Regions from separate parts of the Rhodoferax sp. GW821-FHT07F03 genome, predicted to be linked through region 2. Evidence: riboswitches for the same ligand, from Rfam matches in the RefSeq annotation. Region 2 holds a riboswitch; the other holds the start of a gene.

Region 1 (10,808 bases), on a different contig from region 2:
CGTCCTGGATGTTGCGACCATAGCCACGGGACACCACGCCGACCGCAATGCCACGCGCTGTCCAATGCTGGGCCAGGGCCATTACCACCGGGGTTTTGCCCGAGCCGCCAGCGACCACGTTGCCGACCACGACGACCGGTACCTGCAGGCTGCCGGAGGTAAGCCAGCCCGTGCGGTACAGCAGCTTGCGCAAGGCGTGCAGCAGGCCATACAGCAGTGACAGCGGCCAGAGCAGCCAGGCCAGGGGCCCGCGCGTGCGCCAGGTGCGCAGCAGCCAGCCCTCCATGCCCTCGGCCATGGGCTTATTTGGGCGTGGATTGGGTGGCAAACGTGATCTGGTTCAGGCCTGCGCGGCGCGCGGCCTCCATCACGGTGATGACCGACTGGTGGGTGGCGCTGGCATCGGCGCTGATGATGACCACCATGTCTTTGCCGCCCCGGGCCGCATTGGCCAGGGCTTGCGAGATCACGTCGATGCTGCGGCCTTCCACTGCGCTCTTGTTCACCGCGTAACGCCCGTCGCTGCTGACGGCGACGATGATTTCCTTGGGGTAGTCGCGCTGCGCATCGGCATTGGCTACCGGCAGCTTGACCTGCAGCTCGGTGAATTTGCTGTAGGTGGTGGACAGCATCAAGAAGATCAGCACCACCAGCAGAACGTCGATGAACGGGATCAGGTTGATTTCGGGCTCTTCCCGGTGGCGGTGGCGGAAGTTCATAGCCTGTCAGCTCCGCTTGCGTACCGAGCTCAGGTGGCGGGCAAACTGGTCGGCGGCCATTTCCAGCGCCAGCAGGTACTCGTCCACGCGGGCGCGGAAATAGCGCCAGAAGATCAGCGAGGGGATCGCCACCATCAGGCCGAATGCCGTGTTGTACAGCGCCACCGAGATGCCGTGCGCCAGCTGGGCCGGGTTGCCGCCCGAGCTGCCGCCGCCGGTTTGCGAACCAAAGATGTCGATCATGCCGATTACCGTGCCCAGCAGGCCCAGCAGCGGCGCTGCCGAAGCGATGGTGGCCAGGGCGCTGAGGTATTTCTCCAGCTTGTGGGCGACCGAGCGGCCAGAGCTTTCCATAGCTGTGCGGATGTCTTCATCGCTGCAGCGTGGGTGGGTGTGCAGTACGCGCATACCGCTGGCCAGCACTTCGCCCAGCAGCGAGTTTTGCGCCAGTTGGTTCACCACGCCCGGTGCAGGCAGCGTGACCTGGGATACGGCCAGCACCTCGTCAAGAAGTTTTGGAGGGACGATTTTGGCGGTCTTGAGGCTGAGAAAGCGTTCAATAACCAGGGCCAGCGCCAGGATGGAGCAGGCTACGAGGGGCCAGATGGGCCAGCCTGCGGCTTGTATGATCGAAAACAATATGGCTCTCCGCGCTGATAGATTCTTTGCGATTATGGCTTAGCCGCTTGCGACATCCGCGATTTGTTCAGTATCTGTTTAAACCCCCGAGCCACCCACATTTCCTGTGGATAACTTTGTGAAGAACTTGTAGTCACCGCGCCGAAATCCAGCATCCATGCGGGTCCGTGACACTTCGATGAAAATTTAAGCAGAAAAAAATTCAGTGAAATCAATCACTTACCACACAAATTCAGCGTTTCCCGCGGGTTTTTTTGAAATTCGATGGGTTTGCTTGGCCCTTGCTGCGCCTGTGGAGCACTTGCCCAGCCAACCCCGTGCCGCAGCGCGCCAAATCTGATGGTGGGCACCCTAAACCCAGCATTGGCGCCGCGTATCTGGCCGGTTGGCGCGCTATGCCGCGCCATTGCTGATGCGCTAGAGGCGCGCTTCAATCCTGTCGCGGTGCGCGGCGAGATTTCGGGCTTCTCGCGCGCATCCAGCGGGCATTGTTACTTCAACCTCAAGGATGGGCAGGGGCAGATCCGCTGTGCGATGTTCCGGCGCGCGGCAAGTCTGCTGGACTTTGCGCCACGCGATGGTGAACTGGTGGAAGTGCGCGGCCGCCTGGGCGTGTACGAGCCGCGTGGTGATTTGCAGCTGATTGTGGAGAGCATGGGCCGCGCTGGGCAGGGTGCCTTGTTCGAGCAGTTTTTGCGGCTCAAGGCGCAGCTGGAGTCCGAAGGGCTGTTTGACCCCGCACGCAAGCGCTCCTTGCCACTGCTGCCGCGTGGCATTGGTGTGGTCACATCTTTAGGTGCCGCTGCGTTGCACGATGTGGTGGCGGCCTTGCAGCGGCGGGTGCCGCATATTCCCGTGGTGCTGGTGCCGGCGTTGGTGCAAGGAGCGGCGGCACCGGCTGAGCTGGTCAAGGCACTATCAAATTTATATCGCTTTGCGCAGGCGGAATCTGCGTCAGCGGGTGATTTTGTACATATCGATGTCATCCTGCTGGTGCGTGGTGGCGGCTCGCTGGAAGACCTGTGGGCCTTTAACGACGAGCAACTGGCGCGCACCATTTGCCAGAGCCCGGTGCCGGTGGTCAGTGGTGTGGGCCATGAAACCGACTTCACCATTGCCGACTTTGTCGCTGACTTGCGCGCGCCCACACCCACGGCGGCGGCCGAGCTGGTGGCCCAGCCGCGCGATGTCTGGCTAGGGGCCTTGGCTTTGGCGGGCCAGCGCCTGCAGGATGCCGCGCTGCGTCAATTGGATGCACAGGGCCAGCGCCTGGATAGCGCGGCCCAGCGCCTGGGGCGGCCCTCGGGGCTGGTTGCGCGTCAGCAGTGGAAGCTGGGCCAGCAGGCGCAGCGGCTGCGCTATGCCGCACTATCAAGATTGCAGCAAGAAAAGACCTATTTACAGGCGCAAAAGATGGATTTTCCCGCCAGTGTGCAGACCGCTCTGCGCCTGCGTGGCGAGCGCCTGGACCGTGCCGATCGCAGCCTGGCTCTGCTGGACCCTCTATTGGTTCTGCAGCGCGGTTACGCTTTGCTGCGAACGCCTCAAGGGATGCCCATCACCAGCACGGTGCAGGCCATAGCCGGCGAGTCGCTGGTGGCAACCCTGGCCGACGGTGAGGTTGCTCTCCAAGTCCTACAGACGCGCGCAAATTAGTTTCTACAATCATTCCGTCAACCACCAACCCACGAGGAAAAACATGGAACATACCCTGCCCCCATTGCCTTACGCGATCGACGCTCTGGCGCCTGCCTATTCCCAGGAAACCCTGGAGTTTCACCACGGTAAGCACCACAACGCCTACGTGGTCAACCTGAACAACCTGCAAAAGGGCACCGAGTTTGAATCGTTGACCCTGGAAGAAATCATCAAGAAGTCCAGCGGCGGCATCTACAACAATTCCGCGCAAATCTGGAACCACACCTTCTTCTGGAACTGCATGAAGCCCCAAGGCGGTGGCGAACCCAGCGGCGCGCTGGCTGCGGCCATCAACGCTAAGTTCGGCTCCTACGCAGCTTTCAAGGAAGCCTTCGTCAAGTCCGCCGTCGGCAACTTCGGTTCCGGCTGGACCTGGCTGGTGAAGAAGCCTGACGGCTCGGTCGACATCGTCAATACCGGTGCAGCCGGCACCCCCCTGACCACCGCCGACAAGGCGCTGCTGACCGTGGACGTGTGGGAACACGCGTACTACATTGACTACCGCAATATGCGTCCCAAGTTTGTCGAAACCTTCCTCGACAAGCTGGTGAACTGGGAATTCGCGGAAAAGAATTTCGCCTGAGCTTTCTAGCGCTCAAGAAAAAGCCCGTCGCTGACGGGCTTTTTTATTTGGCCAGCTCGAAGGGCTTGCCGCCCAGTTTGCTGCCGGCCTTGATGCCTTTTTTGGCGAACCAGCCCACATTCATTTCCAGCACATAGCGCACCGGTTTTTCGGAACAGTGGGAGTCCGTGGTTTGCGGCTTCATATCGGCCAGGTTCACGATGGTGCCGTGGTCGTCGATGAATGCGGCAGTCAGCGGCAGGATCGTGTTTTTCATCCAGAAACACTGCGTGGCGGGCTGCTCGAATACAAACAGCATGCCTTCCTGCTGTGGCATTTCCTTGCGAAACATCAGGCCGATTTCGCGCTGCTGCGGGGTCAGTGCCAGCTGGGTATCGATCTGGTAAATGCCTGCGGTTAGATTGACGCGGGGCAGGTCGGTTTGCGGCGTATCCTGCGCGGATGCAGTGCCGAACGAGGCGCAAGCCAGGGCCAGGGATAGCCAGAGGGTGGAGGTTAGATTTTTCATCGGTGGCGCGGGGGGGGGATTGATATCTGGAGCTTTCAGCTTTGGCATTCTGGCATGCTTGTGCATAGCGGCAATCAGCGCTGTGTATGGTTTACATATGTAGGCGCTAAAGTAAAAAAGCCCCGGACTTGCGCGCGGGGCTTTTAGCTGGCTCCTCAACCTGGGCTCGAACCAGGGACCTACGGATTAACAGTCCGGCGCTCTACCAACTGAGCTATTGAGGAATATCGGGTGCATCAGCCTTGGTGGCTGAAATAAAAAGGGCTTACGGGTTGGCGTAAGCCCTTTTTTTCAAAATTCTGGCTCCTCAACCTGGGCTCGAACCAGGGACCTACGGATTAACAGTCCGGCGCTCTACCAACTGAGCTATTGAGGAAATATGACAGACTTAAATTATAGCGTCAGTTTTTTGGATTTTGCAAGTTAGCGATTTTTTACCGTAAAAAGTTCACTCTAGGCCCAGCGGGCCGTGTATGGCCTGGCGCAGGGCTGCGGCGGCACTCTCCGGATCGGGGGCTGCGGTGATTGCGCGCACTACGGCCACTGAGCCGACGCCGCTGGCCAGCACGGCGGGCAGGCGCTCATTGTCTATGCCACCAATGGCGACCAATGGGTAGTCGCGCAGCAGTTTGGCATAGGCGGCCAGGCGGGCCGTGCCCTGGGGGGCGGTGGCCATCTTCTTCAAGGTAGTGGGGAACACCGCACCCAGGGCGATGTAGCTGGGGCTGACGCGGTCTGCGCGCAGCATTTCGGCATAGCCATGGGTGCTGATGCCCAGGCGCAGGCCGGCGCTGCGAATGGCATGCAAATCGTCTTCGCTCAGCAGGTCCAGGTCCTCCTGGCCCAGGTGTACACCATAGGCTCCGGCCTGGATGGCTTGCTGCCAGTGATCGTTGATGAACAGCAGGGCGCGCGTGCCCCGTACGGCATCTACAGCGGCCTGGACTTCGCGTTGGATGTCGTCGGCATCTTCGGATTTGAAGCGTAGCTGCACCGTGGGTACGTCTGCGCGGGCCATGCGGCCAACCCAGGCGGCGTCGGGCAGGACTGCGTACAGGCCCAGCTGGCGTGGGCATGGCGCAAAAGTCTGTTCGCGCGGCCAGGGAGCCAAGCCGAAATCTTCTGGTGCTGTGGGCCAGTCCCGGGTGTTGTCGGTGCGCGCAGCCTGGGCTTGCCAGGCTTGGGCGATGCAATGGGCGTCGGTGGGGATAAAGCCCAGCTGCAAAGCCGCACTCAGACTGGCGTCGAATATCGCATCGCGGGTGGGCAACACCATCGCGCTGTGTTGGTCCAGGATGGCCTGGGTCAGGGCAGATTGCATACAGAACTACTCCTGTGCGTGGTGCCAGAACGGCGTGCCCAGCACTGGCGTGCTGGGGTGGGCGGCCTGCTGTTCCAGCATGGCACCGGCCAGGAAGGCGCTGCGCCCGGCGGCAACCGCATCGGCAAAGGCACCGGCCATGGTGACGGGGTCTTGGGCTAGTGCCACGGCGGTGTTCAGTAGCACGCCGTCATAGCCCCATTCCATCACCTGGCAGGCATGCGAGGGGCGGCCCAGGCCGGCATCGACCAGCAGCGGCACGCTCAGGCGTTCGCGCAGCACCTGCATGGCATAGGGGTTGATCGGGCCCTTGCCGGTGCCGATGGGCGCAGCCCAGGGCATGACGGCCTCGCAGCCCACGTCCACCAGGCGTTGGCACAGGACTAGGTCCTCGGTGCAATAGGGCAGCACTTTGAAGCCGTCCTTGATGAGGCGGCTGGCGGCCTCCACCAGGTTCAAGGTATCGGGCTGCAAGGTGTAGTCGTCGCCTATGAGCTCCAGCTTGATCCAGGGCGTGTCAAACACCTCGCGCGCCATGTGGGAGGTGGTGATGGCTTCCTGCAGGCCGTGGCAGCCGGCGGTGTTGGGCAACACCGGCACGCCGGTTTGGCGCAGCAGTTCCCAGAAACCATTGGGGCTTTTGTCTTGACCGCTCAGGTTCTGTCGGCGCAGCGAGGCCGTGAGCATGGCCGGACGGGCGCGCGTGATGGCGTCGGCCATGGTGCTGGGCGAGGGGTAGCGGGAAGTGCCCAGCAGCAGGCGGCTGGTGAAGCTTTCGCCGTACAGGATGAGAGGGTCGTGGGACATGGTGTCAGCCTCCGGTCACGGGGTGGATGATTTCTATGCTGTCGGCCTCGGCTAGCACGGTGTGCGGGTACTGCGCGCGTGGCACAAAGGTCTTGTTCACCGCGGTGGCAAATGGCGGCTGTGCCTGCATCTGCGCCAGTGCGTCGGCCAGCGTGGCGCCGTCAGGCAGGGTCTGGGGGGTGTTGTTGATGGTGACGTTCACGCTTCTTCTACCGTCAGGTCGAATTGAGCGGCCAGCGCGGACGTACCGTGCTGCACCAGTTCCAGCACCACGTCCAGCATGGCCGGGGCGATCATGAAGCCGTGGCGGTACAGGCCGTTGATTTGCAGCGTATTGGGGGTAATCCGCCGGATCGCGGGTAGGTTGTTGGGCAGGGTGGGGCGGCACTGGGTGGCGCTTTCCAGGATGCGCGCTTCGCCAAAGCCGCTGTGCACGCTGTAAGCCGCGCTCAGTAGCTCCAGACTGGAGCGCACGCTCATGGGCGACATATCGTCGGATTCGATCTCGGTGGCACCCACGACAAAGATGTTGCCGGGTTTGGGGGCAATGTATAGCGGGTAGCGGGGGTGCACCAGGCGCACTGGGCGTTGCAGCTCCACGCCGGGCGCGTGCAGGCGCAGCACCTCACCACGCACCGCGCGCAGGGCCGGCCATTGTTCGCGTGCGCCCAGGCCGCGGCAGTCAAACACCCAGTCGCTGTGGACATCTTCTGGCTGGCGCGGACTGTGCCAGTGCATGGTGACGCCCACCTGCTGCAACTGCACCAGCAGAGCGTTGAGCAAGCCACGGTTGTTCAGTTGTCCCTCGCCGGGTAGCAGCAGGCCCTGGCTGAAGCGATTGCCGATGGCGGGCTCCAGCGCTGCGATGGCGGCGGAGTCCAGGTGCTGCGGTATGGGTAGGTTGGGCAGTTGCTGGCAGGTGGCGGTGAGCTGCTGGCCAAAGCGGCTGGCCTCGGGGGCGTCTTGCCGGTGCCAGAGAATCAAAGTGCCGTTGCGCTGGAAGAACACCGGTGTGTCCAGTTCGGCGATCAGTTCCGGCCAGCGCGTGAGTCCATGCTGGCCCATCTGCACCACGCCGGTCTCGGTGATGGCCGATTCAGCCAGTGGCGCCAGCATGGCGGCGGCTACACGGGCGGCGGCGCCCTCGGCCTCGGGTCCGCCGGCCTCAAAGACCTGCACGGTGTGGCCCGAGCGTGCCAGCGCCAGGGCCAGCAAGCGGCCCATCAGGCCTGCGCCAAGAATGGTGGTGGAGAGTGGGGTAGCCAAGGTATCGTCCATTTGCGAAAGCTCAATTGGGACGAAACGAGGCGCTGTCGTTGATAGAAACTTCCCACGCCAGCATGATCTGGATCGGGTATGAGGGTTTTTCTCAGTCTGGTTTGCGTACCAGACACCCCTGTTTCATCCGCAAACCCGGATTACATCACATCGCTGGCCCGATAATTTCAGCATGACTATTTCTGACTCTTCTCCCCGCTATCTGCGCCTGTTGTCGATTGCTGGCTCTGATAGCGGCGGCGGCGCGGGCATACAGGCCGACTTGAAAACCTTTGCCGCGCTGGGCTGCTACGGCATGACGGCGCTGGCCGCGTTGACCGCGCAGAACACGCGTGGCGTGACAGCCATCCACCCCGTGCCAGCGTCCTTTCTGAAAGCCCAGTTGCAGGCTGTGCTGGATGATATTGGCGCCGACGCGGTGAAGATCGGCATGCTGCATTCGCCCGAGATGGTGGAGGTGGTGGCCTGGGCCATTGACCAGTACCAACTACAACGCGTGGTGCTGGACCCGGTCATGGTGGCCACCAGCGGCGACCGCTTGATGGCGGTTGAAACCGTGCAGGTACTGGTAGACCAGCTGTTTCCCCGCGCCACCGTGGTCACACCCAATCTGGATGAAGCGGCTTTGCTGCTGGGGCGCAGCGTGGATAGCGTGGAAACGCTGGAGCCTGCGGTGGCGGATTTGCTGGCGCTAGGTGCGCCGGCCGTGCTACTCAAGGGTGGGCACCTGCCGGGGGATGCGGTGGTAGACCTGCTGGGCCAGTGCGATGGCAGCCGCCAGCCCTGGCATTCGGCCCGCATTGCTACGCACAACGGCCACGGCACGGGCTGCACGCTGTCGTCTGCCATTGCGGTGTACCTGGCAAAGGGCTTTGAGCTGACGGAGGCGGTGGGTCAGGCCCGGGCTTATATCCGTGGCGCCATACAAGCCGGCGCCAGCGTGCATACAGGGCATGGCCATGGGCCGTTGAACCATGGATTCGCCCCCCTGCCCATGCAGGTGCTGGGTGCTTGAGGATTTATAAGAAACAGGCCTGTAGCGCAGGTATTACCTGCGCAAGCAGCTATTTTTTCTATAGCGCGTAGGTGATGCGTAAAGGCCGCGTCAACCAAGCTACGAAGAACACCAGGGCCAGCGTCGGCAGGGCGGCGCCGAACTGTGGCACGTAGTTGGTCAGCAGGTGGTAGGCCACAATGCCGGCCACCCATAACAGGGCAGCGCTGGGCTCCACCAGGCGTTGTGATGCGGTGGCCGTGCCCTGTGACAGGCGGCCCAGGATCACACCGTACAGGGGCACGAACACCGAGCTCAGCAGTGTCAGAAATGGCTCCAGGCTGTGCATGGGCAGCATCAGCGCCAGGCCGGTGCAGGCCACGGCCAGCAGGAGGCCCCAACGCCGCACACTCCACCAGGGGGCGAGGCTGTGGGCGGATACCGCACCCGAATACACGTCGCCGTAGGCGTTGTCGATCTCGTCCACCAGGATCAGCCCCAGCGCCAGCAGGCCTCCCTGGGCTAGCAGCAATGCGGTGACTAGGCCGGTATCCGGGCCGGCCACGGTCACCACCATCACGCCCAGTGCATAGCACCACATATTTGCCAGCGCATAGCCCAGCCAGGTGCCGCTCATGGCGCTGCGGCCTTGGCGGCCGTGGCGCGCATAGTCGGCCACCAGCGGCAGCCAGGACACGGGCATGGCGATCACCAGGTCCATGGCCGACAGCAAGCCCATGCTGCCGTCGCCCGGCCGGGTCCAAAAGGCGTGCAGGTCAGATTCCATCAGCTTGTGGCCGAATTGCCAGCTCAGCCACAGCAGCGACAGCACCACCAGGGGCAGGCCGTATCGGCTGATGAATTTGCGCACCAGGGTCAGCATGGAGCCGGCCATCAGCGCAGTCAGCAGTGCGCCCCATAGCAGGGTCACCAGCAGCGTACCTTGGCTGCCTTGCGGTATCCAGCCGAAATGTTCCTGGGCAATTGCCAGGGTGCCGTCGCGCATCACTACCAGCTCAAATGCGGTCCAGCCCAGCAGTTGCACAATGTTCAGCACTACCGGCAGGCGCGCAAAGCCGCTGCCATAGGTGGCGTGCATCAGGCCGGCGCTGGACAGGCCGCTGTCGCAGCCAATGCGCGCCGTCCAGGCCAGCAGACCGGAGCCAACGAGAGAGCCCAGCACAATCGCCAGCACTGCATCGCGCGTGCCTACGGCGGGCACCAGGTAGGCGCCGATCTGCATCACCAGCAGGCCCACCCCCAGGCTGAACCAGAGTGCGGCATGGGCCGACCAGCCGAAGACGCGCTGCGCCTGCGGTATCGGCGTCAAGGCCTCGTTATTGAAAAAGGATGGCTGAGCCATGTGTTCGCTCCATACAAATGATGCCGATCAGTGGGCCTGTAGCTCGCGGGCCAGTGCTGGCGCAGGGACGCAAGATTTTATCGTGGCGCCACCTTGTGGTGCATAGGGCGTCTGGCGTAGGCGTTAGCTGTTTAAAGTGCTATTAATTTTATAGCGATACAATCGGCGGCTGTTTTTGGGCCGGTGCGCGCTGCGCCGGCCCGAGCATTCTTACCCCCACATCCCTGAATACTATGGACGCTTTCATCCGCCCCTGGCAGTTTGTTTTCTGCGCATTGCTCGGTCTGACCGGCAGCGCGATGGCCCAGACCGCCACCGACAGTGCTGACCAGCCCTACCGCTGGCGTATCGAGTTCAGCCCGCACACGACCCACTACAGCTACAACCCCGAGCATCGCCCGGTGCATTTGCTGGGCCTGGAGCGTGAATCCACCGCCGACAACAGCTTTTACGGACTGGCGCTGTTCAGCAACTCCTTTGGCCAGGACAGTGGCTACCTGTACCTGGGCAAAAGCTATTACGGTGTGTTTGACAGCTATCCCAAGATCTACTTGAAATGGTCGGCGGGCATCTTGTACGGCTACAAGCCGCCATATGAAAACAAGGTGCCACTGAATCACAACGGCTTTTCGCCCGCCATCGTGCCGGCCGTGGGCTGGAAGTTTGATTCCGGCTGGCATGCGCAGATCGACATGCTGGGTACGGCTGGCTTGACGTATTCGGTGGTCAAGGAGTTCTGAAGCCGGTGACAGCGTGAAGTCCTGTCACAAAACAGGTCTTTTTCTCACACACAGACTTTTTTCTTTGCGCCACAATGGGGTTAACTACCCCAGGATGTGCGCCATGCAATCTGCCGGTCTGTACGCATTCTTACCGTCTGTGCGGCCGTGCGGGCTGT
Region 2 (10,808 bases):
TTGTGGGCACCCTGCTGGAGATCAGCCCCACGCCGGTGGCCACCTTCAACCAGCGGGGCCAGTACACCAGCGTCAACCGCGCCTGGGAGGAGTTCACCGGCCACGCACGGCAGAAGGTGGTGGGGCAGTACCCCGAGGCTTTTATGCCACCCAGCGAGGCCGCTCTGGTGCGCGAGCGGGATTCCCAGCTATGGCGCGAAGGCGGCACCGTACGTTACGAGATCAAGGTACAGCACCGGGATGGCAGCCGCCGCGACGTGGTGGTGAACAAGGTGCTGGTGCCCGGCTCGGGCGACGGCGGCGCCAGCCTGCTCAGCAGCATGATGGACGTGAGCGAGTTCCGCCAGGCCGAGCGCGCCACCCGTGAGGCGCGCGAGGCGGCGGAAGAAGCCTCGCGTGCCAAGTCGGAGTTCATCGCCAACATCAGCCATGAGCTGCGTACGCCGCTGCAGTCCATCCTGGGCTTTTCGGAGCTGGGCGTGATGCGCGGGCGCGAGAACCCCAAGCTGCAAGGCATGTTCAGCGACATCCACGCCTCGGGCGTGCGCATGCTGGCGCTGGTGAATGATTTGCTGGACGTGTCGAAGATCGAAAGCTCGGTAGGCGGCATCAACCTGGAACGGGCCGATCTGCGCGGCCTGGTGCACGCCGTGCTGCACGAGCTCAGCCCCCTGCTGCAGGCCAAGCATGTGCTGACCGTGGTGGAGCTGGGCGAGCGCCCGCTGATCGCCAAGGTGGACCCGGTGCGCTTCCAGCAGGTGGTGCGCAATATCGCGGCCAACGCCATCAAATTCTCGCCCGTCTGGAGCGAAATCGTGGTGCAAGGCAAGATCACCGAAGACCGCCGCATCTGCATCAGCGTGCGCGACCACGGTGCGGGCGTGCCGCCGGCCGAGCTGGAAAAGATCTTCGACGCCTTTGTGCAGTCCAGCAGCAGCAAGGACGGCTCGGGCGGCACCGGCCTGGGCTTGACGATCTGCAAGAAGATCATCGAAGCCCACGAGGGCAGCGTGGTGGCCGGCAATATGCCCGATGGCGGCGCCATCTTCTCCATTTACCTGCCCGCACGCCAAAGCCTGCACGCTGAAACGACTTTCTAAGCTCACCCCCAGGCTACAGTGCTTCGCACTTTTCGCCCCCCCCCTCGCATCGGCTTCTAAAAGTCGATGCGACACGCAGGGGGCAACACCAGCAGCCTGGCAAAGCCAGTTCTGCGGTGTTTCTGGACGGCCTGCGTTCTGTCTATAGACTTGGCTTGGAGTTATTTTGCTATTGAATAAATAGCTGCTTGCGTAGGTTCTATCTGCGCTAGTGGCCTTTTTTATTCGGATATACCGTCGACCCGCAGATGCAGCACACGGTCGGCCCGCGCCGCTGCAGACTCCGAATGGGTGACCAGCACCAGAGACGCACCCTGGGCCCGGGTCTGGGCCAGCAGCGCATCCATTACCTTGGCGGCGGTGGTGGGGTCCAGGTTGCCGGTGGGTTCGTCGGCCAGCAGCAGGGCCGGGCGGTGCACCAGGGCACGGGCAATCGCCACGCGCTGCAGCTGGCCGCCGCTGAGCTGCTGCGGCAGCCGTGCGCCCAGGCCACCCAGGCCCACGGCTTCCAGCAGACTTTCCACCCGCGTCGCATCGTTCTGGCCCAGCAGCATCAGCGGCAAGGCCACGTTTTGCGCCACGTCCAGATGTGGCAGTACATGGAAGGCCTGGAACACAAAGCCCACCTGCTGGCGCCGCAACAGGGCGCGCTGGTCGTTGCCTAGCGTGCCCAGGTCAGTCCCGGCGATATGTACCGTGCCACTGTCCCAGCTGTCTAGCCCGGCCATGCAGTTCAGCAGCGTGGATTTGCCCACGCCAGATTCACCGACGATGGCGACAAACTCGCCTGGCGCCACGCGCAGCGACACATTGGTGAAGACCGTGCTGTCGCCATAGCGCTTGGCCAGGCCATTGATGACCAGGCTCATACCGCCTGCTCCACGATGTCGAGTACCTGCTGCAAAGCGTCTGGCGCCTCGCAGGCCACGATGCGCCGCTGCGGCATGGAGCGCAGCCAGGTGATCTGCCGCTTGGCCAGTTGGCGGGTGGCGAAGATGCCTTTGTCGCGCAGCTCAGCCATGGGCCAGAGTCCATCCAAGGCCTCCCAGGCCTGGCGGTAGCCCACGCAGCGCATGCTGGGCAAATCCAGGTGCAGGTCACCGCGCGCACGCAGGGCCTGCACCTCGTCCAGAAAGCCACCGGCCAGCATCTGCTCAAAGCGCAGGGCGATGCGCGCATGCAGCCAGGCGCGGTCCAGAGGTTCCAAAGAAATAAGGGTTGTAGCGCAGGTTCTATCTGCGCTGGCAGCTGCGTTTTTTGTAGCATGAAAGCTGGACAAAGGCTGACCGGAGATGCGGTATACCTCCAGCGCACGCTGTATGCGCTGGCCGTCCAGCGGCTGCAGCCGGGCGGCGGTGATAGGGTCGACCAGGGCCAGCTGGGCGTGCAGTGTGGGCCAGCCGTACGCGGCGGCTTCAGCCTCCAGTCCGGCGCGGATGGCGGGGTTGGCGGTGGGCATGGGGTCTATGCCGTCAAACAGCGCCTTGAAGTACAGCATGGTGCCGCCCACCAGCAGCGGCAGCTTGCCGCGCGCGGTGATGTCGGCCAGCAGGCGTTCGGCATCCACCACGAATTCGGCCGCGCTATAGGCCTGCAGCGGGTCGCGGATGTTGATCAGGTGGTGCGGCACCTGGGCCAGCTCGGCTGCCGTGGGCTTGGCCGTGCCTATGTCCATGCCCTGGTAGACCAGCGCGGAATCGACGCTGATGATCTCCACCGGCATGCGTTGCGCAATCGCCAGTGCGGCGGCGGTTTTACCCGAGGCCGTGGGGCCTGCCAGGGCGATGCAGCGGGGAAGAGGGGTGGGGGCGGTTGGTGTGGCGGAGAGGGAGGCAGACGGCGCAGACATGCGCCGGAGGCTACCAGAAAGTCAGCAGTGGCTTATCTTGGCGCTGCCACGGCGCCCACAGGGCGTGGCCAGGCTGGTGTCGGGGCTGGGCGTGCCGTCGGCGTCCATGCGTACGGCCACGGTGTTCCAGCTGCGAATGCCTTGCTTGTCCACGCTCAGACGCAGCAGCCAACCCAGCTTGGCGGCGGGCAGTTCGAAGCCGTCAAACACCAGATTGCCCAGGCTCCAGATCACCGGCTTGCCCAGCACCACATCGGCGCCCTGGGTGACGTGCGGGTGGCTGCCCACCACGGCATCGGCGCCGGCCTGGACCATCAGCCTGGCCAGTTGGCGCTGGCGCTGGCTGGGCTCGGGTTCGCGCTCCCAGCCCCAGTGCATGAAGGGGATGACCACGTCGGCGCCAGCGGCCTTGGCGGCGCGGATATCGGCCACCACCAGGCTGTCTTCGCTCCAGGCCACGCCGGGCCAGTTGGCACCGGCCTCGAAAGAGCGGGGTTTGAATTCGTCGTAGCCCAGCACGGCGATGCGCAGGCCGTTCTTTTCAATCCAGTAGGGCTTGTGCGCTTCGACCAGGTTCGCACCGCCACCGAAGCCGGCGATATCTGCGCTGCGCAGATGCGCCAGCGTTTCCATGAAGGCTTCGCGGCCAAAGTCGCCGCTGTGGTTGTTGGCCACCGACATCGCGGTGAAGCGGCCCTTGAGCACATTTACCGTGTTTGGCTGGGCGCGGAAGGTGTAGATCTTGTTGTCCAGCGGCGTACCGGTGGTGGTGGCGGCAACCGAGGTTTCGAGGTTGCCTATGGCCACGTCGGCCGCCTGCAGGATGGGGGCGATGGCTGCCAGCGGGTCGCCGCCGGCGGCGATCAGGCGACCGGGGCCGTCGTCCAGCATGACATCGCCGCCGAACAGCAGCTCGACTTTTTTCGATTCAGCGGGCGCGGCAAAGCCCAGCAGGGGGACGCAGAGCAGCGCGGCGAGCAAGGTATGTTTCATCATTTCTTCCAGCCGCACCAGTATTGCAATTCACCGTCGCGTATGGGCTCATACACGCGCTGCAGGCCGGTGAAACCATACGGCCCTGGCGCTGGTGGCGGCGGATACAGGTAGTCGGCTTGGTGCAGCATCACCGCGCCCTGCGGCGGGTCGCGGTCGGCATAGGTATAGAGCTTGATGGCGGCCAGCCCGGGTGGCTGGCGTTCAAACACCAAGCGGAACATGAAATACGAGCCGATGGAGGTCGGTGCGACGGTGTAGGGCGTGGCTGCGGGCTGGGCTGAAATGATCTGCGTCTCGCCACCGTAGCTGACGTGGCAGTCCACGCTTTCGGCCTGGGCAGACTTGGAAAACTGGCATGCCAGCAGCGCCAGCAACAGGAGTGTGCGCTGCATGGTCATCGGCCGCGCATGAACAAGGTGTCCAGCTCTTTCACTGTGATTTGTCGCCATGTGGGGCGCCCATGGTTGCATTGGTCGGATCGTTCGGTAGTTTCCATCTGGCGCAGTAGGGCGTTCATTTCGTCCAGGGTCAGGCGGCGGTTGGCGCGCACGGCGCCGTGGCAGGCCATGGTGCCTAGCAGTTCGTTGTGCGCGCGTTGGATCACGGTGCTGGCTTCATGTTGTGCCAGCTCTGCAAGCACGCCACGTGCCAGTTCGGTCGCGTCGCCCTGCACCAGGCTAGTGGGCACGGCACGCACGGCCAGGGTCTTGGGCGAGAACGGGCTGATCTCCAGGCCCAGCGTGGCCAGTGTGTCTACATGGGCTTCGGCGGTGGCGACTTCTTGCGGCGTGGCGGCGAAGGTGACCGGGATCAGCAGAGGCTGGCTGCTGATGCGCGCATGCTCTGTGTTCGCCAGCTGGGCCTTGAGCCGCTCGTAGACGATGCGCTCGTGCGCCGCGTGCATGTCCACCACCACCAGGCCCTGGCTGTTTTCGGCCAGGATATAGATGCCTTGCAACTGGGCGATGGCGCGGCCCAGTGGCCAGGCCTCGTTGGGCTGGTCCGGCTGGGTGGTGGGGGCGCTGGCCGCGGCAACCGGGGCTGCGGTGGGTGTAGCGGCGTATGCATGGGCTACAGGGCTGGGCACGGGCGCCGCAACGGTCGTGGTCACCGGCCACAGGGCTTCGAAGTCCGACACCTTGTGCGGCGTGGGTGCTGCGAAATAGATAGCTGCTTGCGCAGATAATACCTGCGCTGGAGCCTTGTTTTGTATAAATTCTTGCGGCGGGCTGGTGGCGGGTGTTGTGGCGCTCGCTGCTGCGGCTACTGCAGCAGCGGCTGCGCGCGGTGCCGCCAAGGCTGCATCCACGGCGCGGCGCACGGCCTGGTGGACTTCACGGCTGTCGCGGAAGCGCACCTCGATCTTGGTGGGGTGCACGTTTACGTCCACCCGGGTCGGGTCGATCTCCACATACAGCGCATACACCGGCTGGCGCTGGCCGTGCAGCACGTCTTCGTAGGCGCTGCGGGCGGCGTGGGTGATGACCTTGTCGCGCACAAAGCGGCCGTTGACGTAGGCAAACTGCTGGTCGGGCCGGGCCCGCGCCGCGTCGGGAATGCCGACCCGGCCCCAGACGCGCACGGCCTGGCCGCCGTCGTCGCGCATAGAGCTGCGGTGGTCTACCGCCACCGAGCGCTCGGTGAAGTCATCGCCCAGTACGTCGCGCAGGCGCTCGGACAGCGCGTCGATGCTGTGGGGTGCAGGGCAGGCGCGCCATTGTTCGACCAGCTTGCCCTCGTGCCAGATGGCAAAGCCTACGTCGGGCCGGGCCAACGCATGGCGGCGCACGGCTTCCACGCAGTGGGCCAGCTCGGTGGCATCGGTCTTCAAGAACTTGCGGCGGGCCGGGGTGCTGAAGAACAGCTCTTTCACTTCTACCGTGGTGCCGGTGCTGCGCGCCACGGGCTTCAGTTCGCCGCTGCGGCCGTCCAGCAGAAATGCATTCGATTGGCCGCTAGCGCGCGAGGCGATTGCCATGTCAGCTATGGAGTTGATAGCGGCCAGGGCTTCGCCACGAAAACCCATGGTGCCTACGGATTCCAGCTCATGCAGGTCGCGGATCTTGCTGGTGGCGTGGCGCTTCAGGGCGATGGGCAGCTCTTCCATCGGGATGCCTCCGCCATCGTCTTCCACCGCAATCAGCCGCACGCCGCCGGCCAGCAGGCGCAGCGTGATCTGCGTGGCGCCGGCGTCCAGCGCGTTGTCGACCAGCTCGCGCACCACGGATGCCGGGCGCTCCACCACTTCGCCTGCGGCGATCTGGCTGATGAGTTCATCGGGCAGCTCGCGGATGACGCGGCGGGGACTGGGGGACAGCAGGGGGGGGGGGATGGGGGCGTTCACCGGGTGATTTTAGAGGGCGCCGCAGATCGGCCGCAGTCACTGCGCGACCTGAGGGGCGCTGGCGGGCTTATAGCCACAAGTCCTGGCTGCTAGCCAGTTCCAGTCCGCGCCTTTGCATGTCCTGCAAAAACATTTCGTGCTGCAGCTGGAAGCCGCCCACCGGGCTCATGCAGTCGGTCAGCAGCACGATGCGCTGGGGTTTGTGGCGGGCCAGGTGGTCCACGATGTGCTCGGTGGTGGCGCGCACGCAGTGGCTGCTGGCCTCGCCGGCAATCAGCAGGGTGTCGGCCTGGTCCATGGCGGCCATCAGCGTGTGGTTCAGGCCGGTGGCCTCGTCCTGCGCATCGGGCACCTCGGCCATGACCGCGCTGTAGTGTTCGGTCCAGGGGTTGCTGCCCTTGCTGAGCTTGGTGACGCTACGGCCCTGCTGGTCTTCCCAGGCGTTGTAGGCGGCGTGCACATCGGCGTGTACGTTGTGGCCCCAGGTGCCGATCTCGCAGTGCACCGGCCAGACCATCAGGGTGTAGCGGCCGCGCGCTTCCAGTGCATCCAGGTAGGCCAGGCTGCGGCCCAGGTGGGCGGGGTCGCGCGGCCGATACAGGCCGGCGTTCACATCCGCCGCCGTGATGGTGGTGAAGGGAGTGACGGCGCTGCCGTCGCCTTGCAGCCAGAAGGTGGGGTGGGCGATGTCCAGCCGGTGGTGCGAGTCCAGCGTAATGGTGATGTCGGTCAGCCGGGCCGCATATTCGCGGATGAAGGCTGCCAGCCGCTGCATGTCGGCATGGGCGCCGGTGACCGGCAGGGCAGGGCTGCCGCCGGCACCTGGGGGGAGATCGCAAAAATCGTTCTGGGGGTCGATGATGAGCAGATGGGTGTGGCGTGTCATGGCTGTCTTCCGTTTGTCTTGCGATGCTGGCGATAATCGGTGCCCATGGACATTCTCATGCAACTTCTCGACTTCATTCTGCACGTGGACAAGCACCTGCAGGCTTTTGTAAGCAATTACGGCTTGTGGGTTTACGCCCTGCTGTTTCTGATTATTTTTGTGGAGACCGGCGTTGTTGTGATGCCGTTCCTGCCGGGGGACTCGCTGCTGTTCGTGGTGGGCGCCATGTGCGGTGTGGGGCTGATGTCCTATCCGCTGTCGGTCGGGCTGCTGCTGGCCGCGGCGATTTTGGGCAACCAGAGCAATTACGCCATCGGCCGTTATTTAGGCCCCAAGGTATTCCAGTGGGAAGATTCGCGCTTTTTCAACAAGAAGGCCTTCAACCAGGCCCATGCGTTTTACGAGCGCTATGGCGGCCTGACCCTGGTGGCTGCACGCTTTATGCCGTTCCTGCGCACTTTCGCGCCGTTTGTGGCGGGCGTGGCGGTGATGAATCGGGCCAAGTTTGTGTTTTTTGACGTGCTGGGGGGCGTGCTGTGGGTGGTGGGCATCGTCACCATCGGCTACTTCTTTGGCAATTTTCCCTGGGTCAAGCAGAACCTGGACAAGATCATCTGGGCCATGATTCTGGTACCCACGGCCCTGGTTGCCATCGGCGCCCTGAAGGGCCGTATGACCGCCAAGGCTTAGTATTCCACTTGCCTAAAAAATAGGCGCTGTAAGCTTTGTCTTTGTAAATCAATGGCTTAGCCTGCATATACAAACGCTTGCCCGGGTTATCCACAAGTTTGTCCAGCGCCAGCAGGGAGAACTCTACAATCCCACGCTTCACCGGGGGTGCCTGCTTTGAAGCGGGCTGAGAAATACCCCACACACCTGATCTGGGTCATGCCAGCGTAGGGAGCGTGATGGGGCTGCGGCCTTCCATGCGACCCGCGCCGGCGCATTGAAAGGCAAGCATGTTCCACCGCCGCGCTACTAGTACACGCCGTACGTTCACTTGGGCCGCCACCGCGCTGGCCGCACTCTGCACCTTCCCTGCCCTGGCTGCCGACAAGGAGCTGCGTGTGCTGGTGCACAGCTCTTTTGATCTGCCCAAGCCCTTGCTGGCCCAGTTCGAGGCCGATGCCGGCGTCAAGCTCAGCCTGATCAAGGCCGGGGATGCGGGTGAAATGCTGAACAAGCTGATACTGACCCGCGCGCAGCCCATTGCCGACGTGGTGTTTGGCCTGGACAACGCGCTGGTGGCCAAGGCCCAGGCCGCCAAGGTGCTGGAGCCCGTGAGCTATACCCAGGGCTCGCCGGTGACACAGGTGGGCACGAATGTGGTGGCGGTGGACTATGGTTTCGTCACGCTGAATTTCGACAAGGCCGCCTTCGCCAAGAGCGGCCTGGCCTTGCCCAAGACGCTGGAGGATTTGACCCAGCCGGCCTACCGTAACCTGCTGGTGGTGCCCAACCCCGCCACCTCCAGCCCCGGCTACGCTTTCTTGCTGGCTACCGTGGCCGGCATGGGCGAGGAGAAAGCCTTTGACTGGTGGGGCCGCATGCGTGCCAATGGCGTGAAGGTGGTGAAGGGCTGGACCGAGGCCTACTACACCGAATTCAGCCGCAACGGCGGCAGCCGCCCGCTGGTGGTCAGCTACGCCACCAGCCCGGCGGCCGAGGTGTTCTACAGCAAGGAAAAGATCAGCGAATCGCCCACCGCCAACCTGTTCCTCAAAGGCGGCGTGTTCCGCCAGGTCGAAGGTGTGGCCTTGGTCGCGGGTGGCGGGCAGCGCGAAGCCGCCGCCAAGTTCATCCGCTTCATGCGCGCTGGTACGGTGCAGCAAGCCCTGCAAACCAGCATGTGGATGTATCCGGTGGAAGCCCACACGCCCCTGGCCGACGTGATGCGCCATGCAGTTGAGCCTACCGCGTTTGAAAGTCTGCCCGCCGAGACCATCGCCGACAAGGGCCCGGCCTGGGTCGCGCGCTGGACCCAAGTTGTACTGAAATAAATGGCGATCACACGCCGCCAGAGTTTGCTGGCAGCGCTGCCGCTGCTGTGCCTGGCGGTGCTGCTGGTGGCACCCGTGCTGCGGCTGGGGTTTGAAGGTTTTTGGGGGGAGCTGGCCACTGGACCCACGCCGTCGCTTTGGGCGGTATGGACCGACCCGTATCTGCGCTGGCGCGTGCTGTGGTCGCTTTTGCAGGCGGGCGCCACCTGTGTCGCCGCTTTGCTGCTGGGCTTGCCCGTGGCCTGGGTGCTGGCGCGTTGGGAGTTTGCCGGGCGCCGCCTGGTATTGCGCCTGCTGATGCTGCCGTTCGTGGTGCCCACCCTGGTGGCGGCAGTGGGCGTGCTGGCGCTGTGGGGGCCGCGTGGTTTGTTGAGCAATGCCTTGGGACTGGAGCTACAGGACTCGCCCTGGCTGCTGCTGTATGGCAATCTGTTTTTTAATCTGTGCGTGGTGGTGCGGGCTGGGGTGGAGGCGCTGGAGCAGGTCAATGCCCAGCGTGTGGCCGCCGCGCGCAGCCTGGGTGCCAGCCCGTGGCGGGCCTTCTGGCGGGTCGAGTGGCCGGCAATCGCACCCTGGCTGGCGTCCAGCCTGTGCATGGTGTTCTTGTATTGCTTTGCCGGTTTTGGCCTGGCCCTGGTGTTGGGGGGCCAGCGCTATGCGACGGTGGAGGTGGAGATCTACAGCCTGGTCGCGCACGAGCTGCAGCTGGCCCCGGCGAGCTTGCTGGCGCTGTGGATGCTGCTGCTGACTGGCGCCGTGGCCTGGGGCTATGCCGCCATTGAAAAGCGCCTGGCCGTGCCCGGCCGTGTGCAGCCCATCGCGCGTCGCCGTCCCAATCGACCCGTACATTGGCTGGGCGTGTGGGGCGCATGTGCGGTGCTGGTTTTTTTCTGCGCTGCACCTATCGCGGCGATTCTGTGGCGCGCGGTGCACGCGGGCTGGCAGATCTGGGCCGTGCTGCTGGAGGCCGATACCCTGGTCGCGCTGTGGAACACCTTACGCTTTTCGGCTGTGGCGCTGTTACTGGCCAGCGTGCTGGGGCTGTTGCATGCGCTGGCGGCACAGCAGTCGCTGGCGATGCGCGCGGCGGCCTTTTTACCGTTTGTGGTGTCGCCCATCACCGTGGCCTTTGGCCTGTTGTTGCTGTACCCGCAGTGGACTGCCAGTCTGGCGCTGCTGCTGTGCGCCTATGCCGTGCTGGCTTACCCCTTTGTCGCCAAGTCCCTGGCAGCCGCATTGGACAGCCTGCCCGCGCATGTGTCCCAGGCGGCGCGCAGCCTGGGGGCCAGCCCCTGGCGGCTGTTCTGGCGTGTCACGCTGCCGCTGGTCGCACCCGCGTTGCGCCGCGGCATGGCATTTGCAGCCGCCACGGCGCTCGGCGAGTTTGCGGTCACCCTTTTTCTATCTCGCCCAGAATGGGCCACGCTGACTACCCTGGTTTACCAACGCCTGGGGCGGCCCGGTGCAGCCAATGGCGACGCGGCGCTAGTGCTGGCCTGCCTGCTGATGGCGCTGGCCTTGGCGGCGTTTGCGTTGATCGAAGGCCCGCGACGGGCGGAACCCACCCATCCTCCCCATGCTTGAACTGCGATCCATCACCAAACATTACGGCTCTCGACTGCTGGCCGACCAG

Evidence for each region. Region 2 has a riboswitch for thiamine pyrophosphate ahead of AC07R0_RS13730 (thiamine ABC transporter substrate-binding protein). Riboswitches for the same ligand answer to the same signal wherever they lie in the genome.
Region 1: linked by a shared signal. The riboswitch ahead of AC07R0_RS24085 (FAD-dependent oxidoreductase) and the one ahead of AC07R0_RS13730 (thiamine ABC transporter substrate-binding protein) in region 2 are both predicted to bind thiamine pyrophosphate.

Annotation. Positions count from the first base shown of each region.
Region 1 is NZ_JBWKQM010000019.1:43,128-53,935, forward strand. Features, by position in the region: gene lpxK (tetraacyldisaccharide 4'-kinase) at 1-298, opposite strand, end outside; gene AC07R0_RS24035 (ExbD/TolR family protein) at 303-719, opposite strand; gene AC07R0_RS24040 (MotA/TolQ/ExbB proton channel family protein) at 726-1,358, opposite strand; gene xseA (exodeoxyribonuclease VII large subunit) at 1,698-3,014, shown strand; gene AC07R0_RS24050 (superoxide dismutase) at 3,058-3,639, shown strand; gene AC07R0_RS24055 (DUF192 domain-containing protein) at 3,683-4,147, opposite strand; tRNA gene AC07R0_RS24060 (tRNA-Asn) at 4,296-4,371, opposite strand; tRNA gene AC07R0_RS24065 (tRNA-Asn) at 4,448-4,523, opposite strand; gene thiE (thiamine phosphate synthase) at 4,596-5,423, opposite strand; gene AC07R0_RS24075 (thiazole synthase) at 5,475-6,275, opposite strand; gene thiS (sulfur carrier protein ThiS) at 6,280-6,477, opposite strand; gene AC07R0_RS24085 (FAD-dependent oxidoreductase) at 6,474-7,553, opposite strand; TPP riboswitch at 7,586-7,683, opposite strand; gene thiD (bifunctional hydroxymethylpyrimidine kinase/phosphomethylpyrimidine kinase) at 7,726-8,568, shown strand; gene AC07R0_RS24095 (purine-cytosine permease family protein) at 8,627-9,910, opposite strand; gene AC07R0_RS24100 (hypothetical protein) at 10,144-10,650, shown strand; gene AC07R0_RS24105 (hypothetical protein) at 10,754-10,808, shown strand, end outside.
Region 2 is NZ_JBWKQM010000008.1:117,853-128,660, forward strand. Features, by position in the region: gene AC07R0_RS13690 (PAS domain S-box protein) at 1-1,100, shown strand, start outside; gene AC07R0_RS13695 (ABC transporter ATP-binding protein) at 1,322-1,969, opposite strand; gene miaA (tRNA (adenosine(37)-N6)-dimethylallyltransferase MiaA) at 1,966-2,949, opposite strand; gene AC07R0_RS13705 (CapA family protein) at 2,971-3,942, opposite strand; gene AC07R0_RS13710 (hypothetical protein) at 3,942-4,337, opposite strand; gene mutL (DNA mismatch repair endonuclease MutL) at 4,340-6,289, opposite strand; gene AC07R0_RS13720 (cysteine hydrolase family protein) at 6,357-7,175, opposite strand; gene AC07R0_RS13725 (VTT domain-containing protein) at 7,221-7,865, shown strand; TPP riboswitch at 7,999-8,096, shown strand; gene AC07R0_RS13730 (thiamine ABC transporter substrate-binding protein) at 8,135-9,175, shown strand; gene AC07R0_RS13735 (ABC transporter permease) at 9,176-10,759, shown strand; gene AC07R0_RS13740 (ABC transporter ATP-binding protein) at 10,752-10,808, shown strand, end outside.